3 regions of the Acidovorax sp. WCS2018Noco2-16 genome follow, and region 1 is predicted to be linked to each of the others. Evidence: predicted binding sites of a transcription regulator. Region 1 holds the regulator's gene; each other region holds the start of a gene.

Region 1 (4,162 bases):
CCTTACCGCCTCGTCTGGGCGCGTGCATGATGCGGGTTGGCCTTCGCGCCTTTCTTGCCGTCTGCCAGCGCCGCTAAGGCCCGCTGGTGGCCGGTACAATGTCTGCAAGATTCGTGCCCTATGAGAAACAGACTCCTCCCGCTGCTCCTGCTCTCTGCGCTGGCTTGTGCCTCGTGGGGCGCCCGTGCCGAAAAGGCCGACCGTAACAAGCCCATGAACATCGAGGCCGACGCACTGCGCCACGATGAACTTCAGCAGACCAGCGTCTTCACCGGCCGTGTCGTGCTGACCAAGGGCACCATGGTGCTGCGCGGCGCGCGGCTCGACGTGCGCCAAGACCCCGACGGCTTTCAGCACGGCGTGGTGACGGCCGAGCCCGGCAAGCGCGCCTTCTTCCGCCAAAAGCGCGACACCCTGCCCGGTGCGCCCGACGAATTCGTCGAAGGCGAAGGCGAGATCATCGAATACGACGGCCGTGCCGAGACCGTGAAGCTCACCCGCCGCGCAGAGCTGCGCCGCTACCGCGAAGCCACGCCGACCGACGAGATGTCCGGCGCCGTGATCTTCTACAACAGCGTGAGCGACGTGCTCACCGTGGACGGCCAGCGCACGGCACCCAATGGCACGCCGTCCGGCACACCCGGCGGCCGCGTGCGCGCGGTGCTGGCTCCCAAGGAGCCCGCCGCTGGCGCCGCCCGGCCCGCCGCACCCGCTGCCACGCCGGCGCCCACCCTGCGGCCCAGCACCGACCTGAGCAACGGCGGCGCGAGCAAGTGAGCGAGTCCCTCTCCCCCACCGCCTCCGCCGCTGCTACTCCCGATGCGGCCCTCGTGCCCGGCGGCAGCCGCCTGGAGGCCATGCACCTGCAAAAGTCCTACGGCAGCCGCAAGGTCGTCAAGGACGTGTCGCTCACCGTGCAAAAGGGCGAAGTCGTCGGACTGCTGGGCCCCAACGGCGCCGGCAAGACCACGTCGTTCTACATGATCGTCGGGCTGGTGCGCAGCGACGGCGGCGACATCCGCATCGACGGCCAGTCGGTCGCCAACATGCCCATTCACCGCCGCTCGCGGCTGGGCCTGTCGTATCTGCCGCAGGAGGCGTCCATCTTCCGCAAGCTGAACGTGGAAGAGAACGTGCGCGCCGTGCTGGAGCTGCAAACCGGCGAAGACGGCAAGCCGCTGCCGCGCGCCGAAGTCGAAGAGCGCCTGACCGCGCTGCTGCAGGAACTGCGCGTGGAGCACCTGCGCGCATCGCCCGCGCTGGCGCTCTCCGGTGGCGAGCGCCGCCGGGTGGAAATCGCCCGCGCCCTGGCCACGCAGCCGCGCTTCATCCTGCTCGATGAACCCTTCGCCGGCATCGACCCCATCGCCGTCATCGAGATCCAGCGGATCATCGGCTTCCTCAAAGAGCGCGGCATCGGCGTGCTCATCACCGACCACAACGTGCGCGAGACGCTGGGCATCTGCGACCACGCCTTCATCATCAGCGACGGCAACGTGCTGGCGCAGGGCACGCCTTCCGACATCGTGGACAACGCCGAGGTGCGCCGCGTGTACCTGGGCGAGCACTTTCGGATGTGATGAAGCCCGGCCTTTCACTGCGCGTCTCGCAACACCTCGCGCTCACGCCCCAACTGCAGCAATCGATCCGGCTGCTGCAGCTGTCCACGCTGGAGCTGTCGCAGGAAGTCGAGCAGATGCTCGACGAGAACCCGTTTCTCGACCGCACGCTCGAAGACGCGCCGCGCGAGGAATTCGGCCTTCAGCAGGCCGACACCCCCGTGGCGGACGATGACCGCCAGTCCGACGATGCTCTCTATAACGTAGCACCCAGCGCAGCATCCACCAGCGCTGAAGGCCCAAACGACGCTGAAACGCCGGCCAGCACCGAGGCCACCGCCGCCGAAGCGCCCGACTGGGAAGGCGACGGCACCGTGGACTTTTCGCCTGACGACAGCGAGTGGGGCGGCGACGCGCCCGCCCGCAATCGGTCGGGCGACAGCGATGGCGATGCCGACGCGACCGAGCTGGCGCGCAGCAACCTGTCGCTCACCGACTTTCTGCACCGGCAGGCGCTTTCGCTGCGGCTGTCGGAGGTGGACACCGCCGCGCTGCGCTTTCTCATCGAATCGCTGAATGACGACGGCTACCTGGAAGACTCGCTCGAATCGCTGGCCGTGAGCCTGGCCGGCCCGGAAGACACCGAGCAGATCGAAGAACTGGTGCACCGTTTCACCGTGGCCATGCGCCTGTTGCAAAGCCTGGAGCCCACGGGCGTGGGCGCGCGGGGCCTGGCCGAATGCCTGACGCTGCAGCTGCGTGCGCTGGCCGCCGACAAAGAGGGCGATGCCGAGGTACTGCAGACCGCGCTGCGCATCTGCAAGCAGCCGCTGGAGATGCTGGCCAAGCGCGACGTGCGGCGGCTGACCCAGAGCTGCGGTGGCGGCAACGAGGAGCGCACCCGCCTGGCGATGGCGCTCATCGCGCGGCTCGAGCCCCGCCCCGGCCGGCGCTTTGCCGACGTGGAGCGCAACATCATCGTGCCCGACGTCATCGTCAAGAAGACCGGGCGCGGCTCGCAGCAGAACTTCAACGTGCAGCTCAACCCCGACGTGATGCCGCGCCTGCGCGTGCACGACGTCTATGCCGGCGCGCTGCGTGGCAACCGGGGCGGCGAAGGCCACCAGGCGCTGCAGCAGCGGCTGCAGGAAGCACGCTGGTTCATCAAGAACATCCAGCAGCGCTTCGACACCATCCTGCGCGTGTCGCGCGCCATCGTGGACCGGCAGCGCAACTTCTTCGTGCACGGAGAGCTCGCCATGCGCCCGCTGGTGCTGCGCGACATCGCCGACGAGTTGGGCCTGCACGAATCCACCATCAGCCGCGTGACGACGGCGAAATACATGTCCACGCCGCAAGGCACCTACGAGCTGAAGTATTTCTTCGGCTCTGGGCTGGGCACCGAGACGGGCGGCAACGCGTCCAGCACGGCGGTGCGCGCGCTCATCAAGCAGTTCGTGTCGGCCGAGAACCTGGCCAAGCCCCTGTCGGACAGCCAGATCGCCGCCATGCTGAAAGAGCAGGGCATCGAATGCGCGCGCCGTACGGTGGCCAAGTACCGCGAGGCGCTCAAGATCGCGCCGGCCAATCTGCGCAAGGCGCTTTGACGCGGCCGCTGCGGGTCGTCAGCCCAGCAGCTGCGGGTTCATGCGCCAGAGCGTGAAGTTCAGCGCCCCGGCGAACGTGATCCACGCCAGGTAAGGCACCAGCAGCGCGCCCGCCAGCGGCCGCAGCCGCCAGAACGCCACCAGCGTGGCGGCCACGGTGATCCACAGGGCGGCGATGTCCGCCAGCGCCCAGGCACCCAGGTGCCACTGAAAGAACAGCCAGCTCCACAGCGCGTTCAGCACCAGCTGCACGCAAAACAGCACCAGCGCCCGCTGCCGCAGCGCGCCGGCCGGCTGGCGCCAGACCAGCCATGCGGCCACGCCCATCATCGCGAAGAGCGCCGTCCACACCGGGCCGAACACCGAAGGCGGCGGCGCCCAGCCGGGCTGCGCCAACTGGCCGTAGAACTGCGGCGCCTGTACCGACGCGACGCTGCCGATAGCGGCGGTGAGAAACGCCAGTGCCAGCCAGCCGGCCAGGGCCAGCCAGGTGCGCGCAGGGGAGCGGTGCAGCGGCCCGCCAGGTGCCGCAGAGGTGTAGTGCGATGTCATCGCCCGATCATCGCCGACGCATGGCCACCCCCCGGAGGCCAGGCGCGGCCGCATTTGTCAGACGGCGCGCCGTGTCGGTCGTACACGGCTTGCCTGAATGAGGCGATGCTATTATTTTAATAGCTATTAACGCTTACGGAATAAGCGCTAGAGGCCAAAAAGACCTCAAACTTCAACAGGGCGCCAAGCTCAAAGGCCGGGCAATGCACGCTGCCCGCCAGGTGAGCCCAAGGCATGCGTCGTAGCACCCAGGCCCGCTGCGTGCCCCGCTGCTTCCAGCTTGAAGCCCGCCACCACGTCGGCCAGCTGCGCCGCCTGCTGCTGCAGCGATTGCGCGGCGGCGGTGGCTTCTTCGACCAGTGCCGCGTTCTGCTGCGTGGCCTGGTCCATCTGGCTCACCGCGCTGCCGATCTCGGCGATGCCGGTGCTCTGCTCCTGGCTGGC
Region 2 (4,162 bases), on a different contig from region 1:
GATCTGGTGTTCGCGCGCAACTCTTCTTTTGATCATTCGTGATGCGGCAGCCTGTGTGGAGCGGCGTTGCGCATGAGGCCTTTTCCCGCCGCCCGTTTGAGCTACGAGTTCTGTGCACTGTCAGATCGCGGGCGGGTACGCAGCAACAACGAAGACGCTGTGTCCGTGCTGGAAGACGCCCAGATTGTGGTGTTGGCCGACGGCATGGGTGGCTACAACGCGGGCGAGGTAGCCAGCAGCATGGCCACCGAATTCATCGGCACTGAAATGGCTCGCTGGCTGAGCGAAGTCGGCCCGGCCGCATCGGCCTCTGACGTGCGCCGGGCGCTAGAGATATGTGTCACCAACGCTAACTACGCCATTTTGAGCGCTGCACTCGCGCACTCTGAATATGCCGGAATGGGCACCACCCTGGTCGTAGGCGTGTTTCAGCAAGAGCGGCTCATTCTGGGCCACATCGGCGATTCGCGATGCTACCGCCTGCGCGATGGCGCATTGCAGCAAATCACCCGTGACCATTCCTGGCTGCAAGAGCAGATCGATGCTGGCTTGCTGTCGCCTGAAGAGGCCGCCGCATCGGGCTATCGGAACCTGGTCACCCGTGCTTTGGGCGTAGATGCTGCGGTACAGGTCGAGATCAACGAGTTTCCGGTGCAAGCCGGTGATCTGTTCATTCTGTGTTCAGACGGCCTGACCGACATGGTGGAAGACGATGCCCTGGCCGAGATGGCGTGCATGCCCCTTGCTTTACCCGACAAGGCTTCGCGGCTGGTCGAACTGGCGAACAACCTGGGTGGGCGAGACAACATCAGCGTGCTGCTGGTTCACAGCCATGCCGCTGCGGGCGGTTTGACCAGACGGCGGGGCCTGATGTCCCGCCTGCTGGGCGCTGCTGGTGCAGATTGAAAGAAGCGCCGGCAATGACCATGAATAACGACGACAACAACGACAGACCAATGAGGAGTAGTGGCCCATGCCCAAAATGATCGTCTCTATCGACGGCGTGGTGATCAAGGAGGTCCCGCTCACTAAGGACCGCACCACGATTGGCCGCCGCCCCTACAACGACGTGGTGATCGACAACCTGGCTATCAGTGGTGAACATGCGGTGCTGCACATGCCTGTGCCGGGTGGCGTGGTTGAGATCGAAGATCTCCAAAGCACCAACGGCACCTATATCAACGCCACGCCGGTCAAGCGCCAACCCTTGCGCAACGGGGACACGGTTGAGCTGGGCAAATACAAAATTCGCTTCGTGCACGAGGCAGAGCCTGCTGATAATTTTGAGCGGACGATGGTGTTCAAGCCGGGCATGGCTCCGCCGCGTCCGGCGGTGTCTCGTCCCGCGCCACTGTCCGGGTCAATGCCGCTGACGGCCACGCCACAAACCGCGTCGATACGCGTGCTGACGGGTCCGGCTGCCGGCCGTGAGGTGGTGCTGACGAAGGTGGTGACCACCATTGGTAAGCCTGGGGCGGCCGTTGCCTCCATCAATAAGCGGCACAACGAATTTGTGCTGGTACATGTGGAGGGGGAAGGTACGGCCCGAGTGAATGGAGTTGCTACCAGTTCACAAGCCACTGCTTTAAAAACAGGAGACCGAATCGAATTGGCTGGAACTGAAATGGAGTTCGTATTAACTTGATCTGCGTGACGGATCGTCTGACATGACAGAGTAGGGCTACAAATTTGTCACCAGACGCCCTCCGGACCCGTTGGTGTAACTTTTTGGTGACAATTGCCGACTTGAGTACCCTCGAGAAGACGTCAGCACGCTGGCATGCAACCTGCTGTAACCATGCCGAACCTGAAGAATCCTTCGGCAGGTTTCTTTTGAAATTGACTCTTTGGAGAATCTTATGAAACGCAATCTGCAAAAGGGTTTTACCCTGATCGAATTGATGATCGTAGTGGCGATTATCGGTATTTTGGCTGCTGTCGCCTTGCCAGCTTATCAAGACTACACAGTACGTGCTAAGGTATCTGAAGCGGTCATTGCGGCCAGCTCTCCAAAAAGTGCTTTGTCTGAAGCATTCCAGACAGATTCAATTAACGGCTTGACTGCTGCCGCTATCGCTATCAACTCGGCCTCTGCAAATACTAAGAGCTCTAAATATGTTTCGGGCTACACCATTGCTGAATCTACACCTTGGGCAATCACGGTGACTATCGCTGCAACTTCCGGTAATGGCATGCCAACTGGATTGAACGGAAACACCCTGGTGTTTTCTCCAAACGTGAATAGCGCAGCTCCTACGGCGTCCGCTCAAGGCGCTATCGACTGGGCCTGCGGCTCACAAACTAACAAATCGGCGGAAAATCGTAATTTGGGTAGCAGAACAGCCGGAACTTTGCCTGCAAAGTACGCGCCTTCTGAATGCCGTTAATACTGTGAGATCTAAAAGCGAGGCCTAGGCCTCGCTTTTTTTTACCTCAAATCTATGAAAATAAAAAATCTCAGCATTGTCCCGTATATTTTATTGCTGACGTTTGTCGTATGTATATACGGCCAATCCATTTTTTTTGGTTACGTTTGGGATGACAATACGCTCTTTGTTGAAAATACGCTCTTAAGAGAAGGCATATTTTCATGGCAGGCAGTTGCACGTCCTATATTGCCGGACTCTTCGTATTTTCGGCCACTGGTGCTATTTACGTGGCTTCTCGAGATGCGTTGGTTTGGCTTGAATCCAATATACTCACACGCAATAAATACTTTAATTCATGCGTGCAGTGTTTGCCTAATTTTTCATCTGACCATTCAGGTTTTCAATGGTGCTGCATATGTTAAAAGTCGTGGAATAATCGCGGCTTTTTTATATGCTGCGCATCCTTGCTTGGTGGAAAGTGTGGCATGGGTTTCCGGTCGGTTCGATCTAATGGCTACCATGTTAACTTTGTCAGCATGCGTAGTTGTCATGGCTTCAAAAGACCAAGTCACCAAAATCATCTCTGTACGCGTATTGGCAGTATTCATATTAACAATGCTTGCCATGGCATCGAAGGAAACAGGCATACTTTTTCCAGGGCTATGTCTATTGCTTGTTATGGCTAGTAATTCAACGAAGCCGGCGTTTTTCAAAGGAATTAAAAATTCAATTAATAAAACAAGCCCTTTTTTGGCGGCTTACCTCTGTGCGGCTGTAGTTTATTTCATAACAAGAAAAATAGCATTGGGATTCGCTTCTTACTCAGAATTTGGTGGACCAAATCTGCTGGAAATTTTCAATGATTCCATCAAGTGGGCTCGCACTCTTTCGTTTTATACTTTTTTGAGCGTTTTCCCCTTTGGATCAATTACGCCACGGCATGACTGGTCTTTAGAAATCAATTCTTGGCGACAAAATAGTTTTGTCGTAGTTACATCGATTCTAGTTTTTTTAGGTGTAATTTGGCAGGCATTTAAAGGTCAGTCGTGGGCCAAGCTGCTGTTGGGCTTTTATCTTGGATTACTTCCTGTTATGGGATTTGTTCCCATTATGAATGGGGAAACGATTGGTTCAGAAAGATTTTTGTCACTTCCTTTGGCGCCATTTAGTATTGCGGTGGCGACGTTGTTGATGGAGGGATGGGGGAAATTTAGTTCGCGGATGCGTTCTTCAGAAAAATTTTTGTGTGGAGCGTTGGCCGTTATTTGTCTCTCCGTTATGTCATTTGTGACTTACACGATAGCGTCGATGTGGGAAAGTAGCCTAAGGCTGTGGAGCTGGCAATACTCCATAAATCCAGACAACAACATTATCAGAACAAATTATCTGTATTCTTTGTCAAAGGAAAGTAATCCAGTCGCCAAACAGAAGTTTACCGCCGAAATTGAAGCTATACGTAGTAGATATGGGGGTCAATTACCGTTGGATGTACAAACCGTTTACGCTATATATCTGTTGCTGGAGCACGATCCCGAAGCATTGAAATATTATGAAGGGCTTGAGAAACATGCTGGGCAGATTTGGAAAAAGATTCATGGAGACGACCTTCGCTCAACATTTGCCTATACACATGTTGGTACATTAATGAATTATTCGCAGGCACTAATAATATTCAATGGAGACTTGGTCCAAGCGAGAAAAAAACTTGACGAGGCACAGTCCATCGCCCCGAAAGGTTCTGAATTTAATATAGCGCATCAAATGGTGGCATTGTTGTATCTTGAAGGTGATAC
Region 3 (4,162 bases), on a different contig from region 1:
CGACTCAGCATGCAGCCTCCTCGGGCAGAGAACCCGGCACGCGCTGCGCGCGCCCGCAGTGTTGTGGTGAAAGCCCGCCTGCGGCAGGCTTTTCTGCCCGCTCTGTGTAGCGAGACATCCAGAACAGATGGTCAGCAGTGCGACTCAGCATCTCAAACTCCTCCCAGCGATTGCGTCATGCCGCCCATGGTCTGGGTCTGGGTCATGCCGCCGATGGTCTGCGCGGGCGCAGGAAACGGCACGGGGGGGGCGGCGCTGTCTTCGCCCAACACCCAGGTGTCCTTGGTGCCGCCGCCTTGAGAAGAGTTGACGACCAGGGAGCCTTCCTTCAGCGCAACGCGCGTCAGGCCGCCGGCAGCCATCTGTACCTTCTGGCCCGACAGCACGAAGGGCCGCAGGTCGATGTGGCGCGGCGCAATGCCGGATTCGACATACGTCGGGCAGCTGGACAGCGACAGCGTCGGCTGCGCGATGTAGCCGGCCGGGTTGGCGACCAGCGCGGCGCGGAATTCCTCGATCTCGGCCTTGGTGGCAGCAGGCCCGATGAGCATGCCGTAGCCCCCTGCGCCATGTACTTCCTTCACCACCAGTTCGTGCAGATGGTCGAGCACGTACTTCAGGTCGTCGGGCTTGCGGCACATCCAGGTCGGCACATTGGCCAGGATGGGTTCTTCGCCCAGATAGAAGCGGATCATCTCCGGCACGTACGGGTACACCGACTTGTCGTCGGCAATGCCGGTGCCCACTGCGTTGCAGATGGCCACATTGCCTGCGCGATACGCGTTCATCAGCCCGGCGCAGCCCAGCGTGGAGCTGGACCGGAACACCTGCGGATCGAGGAAGTCGTCGTCCACGCGGCGGTAGATCACGTCGACCCGCTGCAGGCCGCGCGTGGTGCGCATGTAGACGAAGTTGTCCTTGACCACCAGGTCTTGCCCTTCGACCAGTTCCACGCCCATTTGCTGGGCCAGGAAGGCGTGTTCGAAATAGGCGCTGTTGTACATGCCGGGCGTCAGCACCGCCACCGTGGGCTCGGCCGCGCCGGCGGGGGCGCTGGCGCGCAGCGTGTCGAGCAGCAGGTCGGGGTAATGCGCCACAGGCGCCACCTTGTGCAGCGAGAACAGCTCAGGAAAAAGCCGCATCATCATCTTGCGGTTTTCCAGCATGTACGACACGCCGGAAGGCACGCGCAGGTTGTCTTCCAGCACGTAGTACACGCCGTCGCCGTTGGCGTCTGCCGCACGCACGATGTCGATGCCGGCGATGTGCGCGTACAAATCGCGCGGCACATTGACGTCCACCATTTCAGGCCGGAACTGGGCGTTGCCGAGGATGAGATCGGAGGGCACGATGCCGGCGCGGATGATGTCCTGGCCGTGGTAGACGTCGTGGATGAAGCGGTTGAGCGCAGTCACGCGCTGCACCAGCCCCTGCTGCATGCGCGACCACTCGTGCGACGGAATGATGCGCGGAATCAGGTCGAACGGAATCAACCGTTCGGTACCAGCGCCTCCCTCGTCCTTGGCGCCATACACCGCAAAGGTGATGCCGACGCGGCGGAAGATCATCTCCGCCTCAGCGCGGCGCGCCTGCATCGCTTCTTCTGCCTGTTTGCCCAGCCATTGGCCGTAGCGTGTGTAGTGTTCTCGCACGTCGCTGCCTTGAAACGGCAGCGAGGCGTACATCTCGTCGAACTTCTGCATAAAAGCGGTGCCTCCTGCAGCCAGCATAGCAAGTTGTGCGCCCGCATTCCGCCAGACGGATGACAGAAGTTTGTCCATGGCGCTGTAGGAGGCCCGGCCGCCGGCCGCCGGCTGGCGGCGAACGATCATCGAACGCGGTGCGACTGCATTGCCCGATCAGCCATCCTCCGCATCCGGCTGAACGCCATCCATCGCGTGGTGCCAGTAACGGCGCATCTGCACCCGTTCGCAACGGACCTGCGCCGGCGTGACCGACGACCAGCCGATGGCGCCGCAGCGGTCGGTGCGTACCAGATCGATGCCACGCTCGGTATAGCGGGCCGCCACGTCGGGCGCCGGGTGGCCGAAACGGTTGCGGTAGCCGGCCTGCACCAGCGCGGTGCGCGGCGCCACGGCCTGCAGGAACGCAGCGGTCGACGAGGTGCGGCTGCCGTGGTGCGGCACCAGCAGCACATCCGCACGCAGGCGCGGCGCTTCGCTGGCGACAAGCGCGGCTTCTTGCGCGCGCTCGATGTCGCCGGCCAGCAGCACCGAGGCACCCGGGCCTGTGGCCGACACCGCAGCGGCCTCGATGCGCAGCACGCAGCTGTGCGTATTGGGCTTTCCCACGCTCAGGTCGTCGCCTGCCGGCGGAAACAGCAACTCGAAGCGCACACCATCCCATTCCCAACGGTCGCCAGCACGGCATGGCGCCACGGCGCGCACGTGCTGCAGCGGGTGGCTCGCTTCGATGGAGCCCAGCACGTCGGCCTGCGGCTGCTGGCCCAGCACGGCCGCCGCGCCACCGGTATGGTCGATGTCGCGGTGGCTCAGCACCAGGCGGTCCAGCCGCTCGCCCGTGGCGCGCAGCAGCGGCACCAGCACACGCTCGCCCGCGTCGCTGTCCTGGTGATAGCGCGGGCCGGCGTCGTACAGCAGCGCATGACCGGCAGTGCGCAGGATGACCGCCTGGCCCTGGCCCACGTCGGCGGCCAGCAATTCGAACTGGCCCGGCGCCGGGCGCGGCGGCTGCCACCACAGCGCGGGCAACAGCAACGGCAGGCCCAGCAGCCGCACGGCCCAAGGCAGCCGCAACGCCAGCAACGTGCCCCCGGCGACGGCTGCCGCGCCCGCCCAGAGCGGCGCAATCGCCATCGACAGCTGCGCCCAAGGCCACGCTGCCAGCCACTGCAGCCCCGCCGACATCGGCCGCACGGCCCATGCGGCAGCGTCCCACAGCGGCGCCCACAGCACACCGCCCAGCGCCAGCGGCGTGACCACCAGCGTGGTCCACGGAATGGCCACCAGATTGGCCAGCAGCCCGACGACGGACACCTGCCCGAACAGCAGCAGGCTGAGCGGCGTGAGCGCCAGCGTCACCACCCACTGCTCGCGCAACATCGAGCCAAATCGGCCTGCAGCGCTTGACCCATAAGCGCTTCTAGCTCCTGAATTGCTAGCAAACAGCACCGCCACCGCCACGAAGCTCAGCCAGAACCCCGCCTGCAGCAGCGCCCAGGGGTCCAGCAGCAACACCGCCGCGCAGGCCAGTAGCCACACTTGCGGCCACGGCCAGCGCCGGCCCGACAGCCGCAAGAGCGCCACCACCGCCAGCATGCACACCGTGCGCTGCGCCGGCACACCCCAGCCGCTGAAAAGCGCATAGCCCGCCGCCAGCAGCACGCCGCACACCAGCGCCGCGACAGGCGCCGGCACGGCCAGGCACAGCCGGCGCGAGCGCCGCCAGCCCGCGTCCACGAGGCGTGAGGCCAACCACGCAAATAAGGTGATGTGCAGGCCCGAAATGCTCATCAGATGCGCCACACCGGTCGCGCGAAAGATGTCCCAGTCGGCGCGGTCGATGGCGCGCTGGTCGCCGGTGACCAGCGCGGCCACCACGCCGGCAGCGCGCTGGCCGGCGGTGTCTGTTGAAGCGCCGGCACCGTGGGTGAGCTGCTGAAGGATGGCGTCGCGCACCTGCTGGCGCGCTTGCTCGACGGGGTGGCGCGCCGTGGCGGCCAGCAACCGGGGCGGTGCGTCGCGCGGGCCGGCGCGCACGTAGCCGGTGGCCTGCACTCCCTGCTCCCACAGGTACAGCTCGTAGTCGAAGCCGTGCGGGTTGCGCGCGCCGTGCGGTGCTTTCAGGCGCACCGTCATGTCCCAGCGCTCACCCGCGCGCACGCTGGGCGGAGGCGGCTTTTGCAGCTCCACGATCGCGCCCAGCGTGGAGCCCGCCCCCGCGTCGCGCATGAAGGGGCCGGAGTACCACGACACGTCGATCAACCCCGGCAGCCGCACCGGTGCGCCATCCAGTTGCGCCGATTCCACCTCCAGCCGCATGCGCAGTGCCCCATCCAGCGGCTGCGGCATGGCCGCCACCACCGCCGTGATGCGCACGTCGCGCCCTTCCAGAGTGGGATTGAGCGCGTGCGACAGGAACACGCCGGCACGCAGGCCGCACACGCTGAAAAGCAGCCCGG

The links. The regulator sigma-54, encoded in region 1, starts transcription at its own class of promoters, with help from an activator protein. The targets are predictions, from matches to a motif close to TGGCANGNAANCTGCTTT.
Region 2: a site for sigma-54 is predicted at 1,777-1,794, ahead of RQI28_RS12560 (pilin). Genes of this name have one in related genera too.
Region 3: a site for sigma-54 is predicted at 1,729-1,746, ahead of RQI28_RS11785 (circularly permuted type 2 ATP-grasp protein). Genes of this name have one in related genera too.

The regions. Positions count from the first base shown of each region.
Region 1 covers NZ_JAVTJJ010000002.1:818,896-823,057, reverse strand. The annotation lists gene lptA (lipopolysaccharide transport periplasmic protein LptA) at 121-777, shown strand; gene lptB (LPS export ABC transporter ATP-binding protein) at 858-1,580, shown strand; gene RQI28_RS09160 (RNA polymerase factor sigma-54) at 1,580-3,166, shown strand; gene RQI28_RS09155 (TspO/MBR family protein) at 3,185-3,718, opposite strand; gene RQI28_RS09150 (methyl-accepting chemotaxis protein) at 3,908-4,162, opposite strand, start outside.
Region 2 covers NZ_JAVTJJ010000005.1:56,662-60,823, forward strand. The annotation lists gene RQI28_RS12550 (Stp1/IreP family PP2C-type Ser/Thr phosphatase) at 73-906, shown strand; gene RQI28_RS12555 (FHA domain-containing protein) at 974-1,645, shown strand; gene RQI28_RS12560 (pilin) at 1,860-2,387, shown strand; gene RQI28_RS12565 (hypothetical protein) at 2,442-4,162, shown strand, end outside.
Region 3 covers NZ_JAVTJJ010000004.1:168,345-172,506, forward strand. The annotation lists gene RQI28_RS19730 (alpha-E domain-containing protein) at 1-11, opposite strand, end outside; gene RQI28_RS19735 (alpha-E domain-containing protein) at 5-151, opposite strand; gene RQI28_RS11785 (circularly permuted type 2 ATP-grasp protein) at 153-1,703, opposite strand; gene RQI28_RS11790 (DNA internalization-related competence protein ComEC/Rec2) at 1,860-4,162, opposite strand, start outside.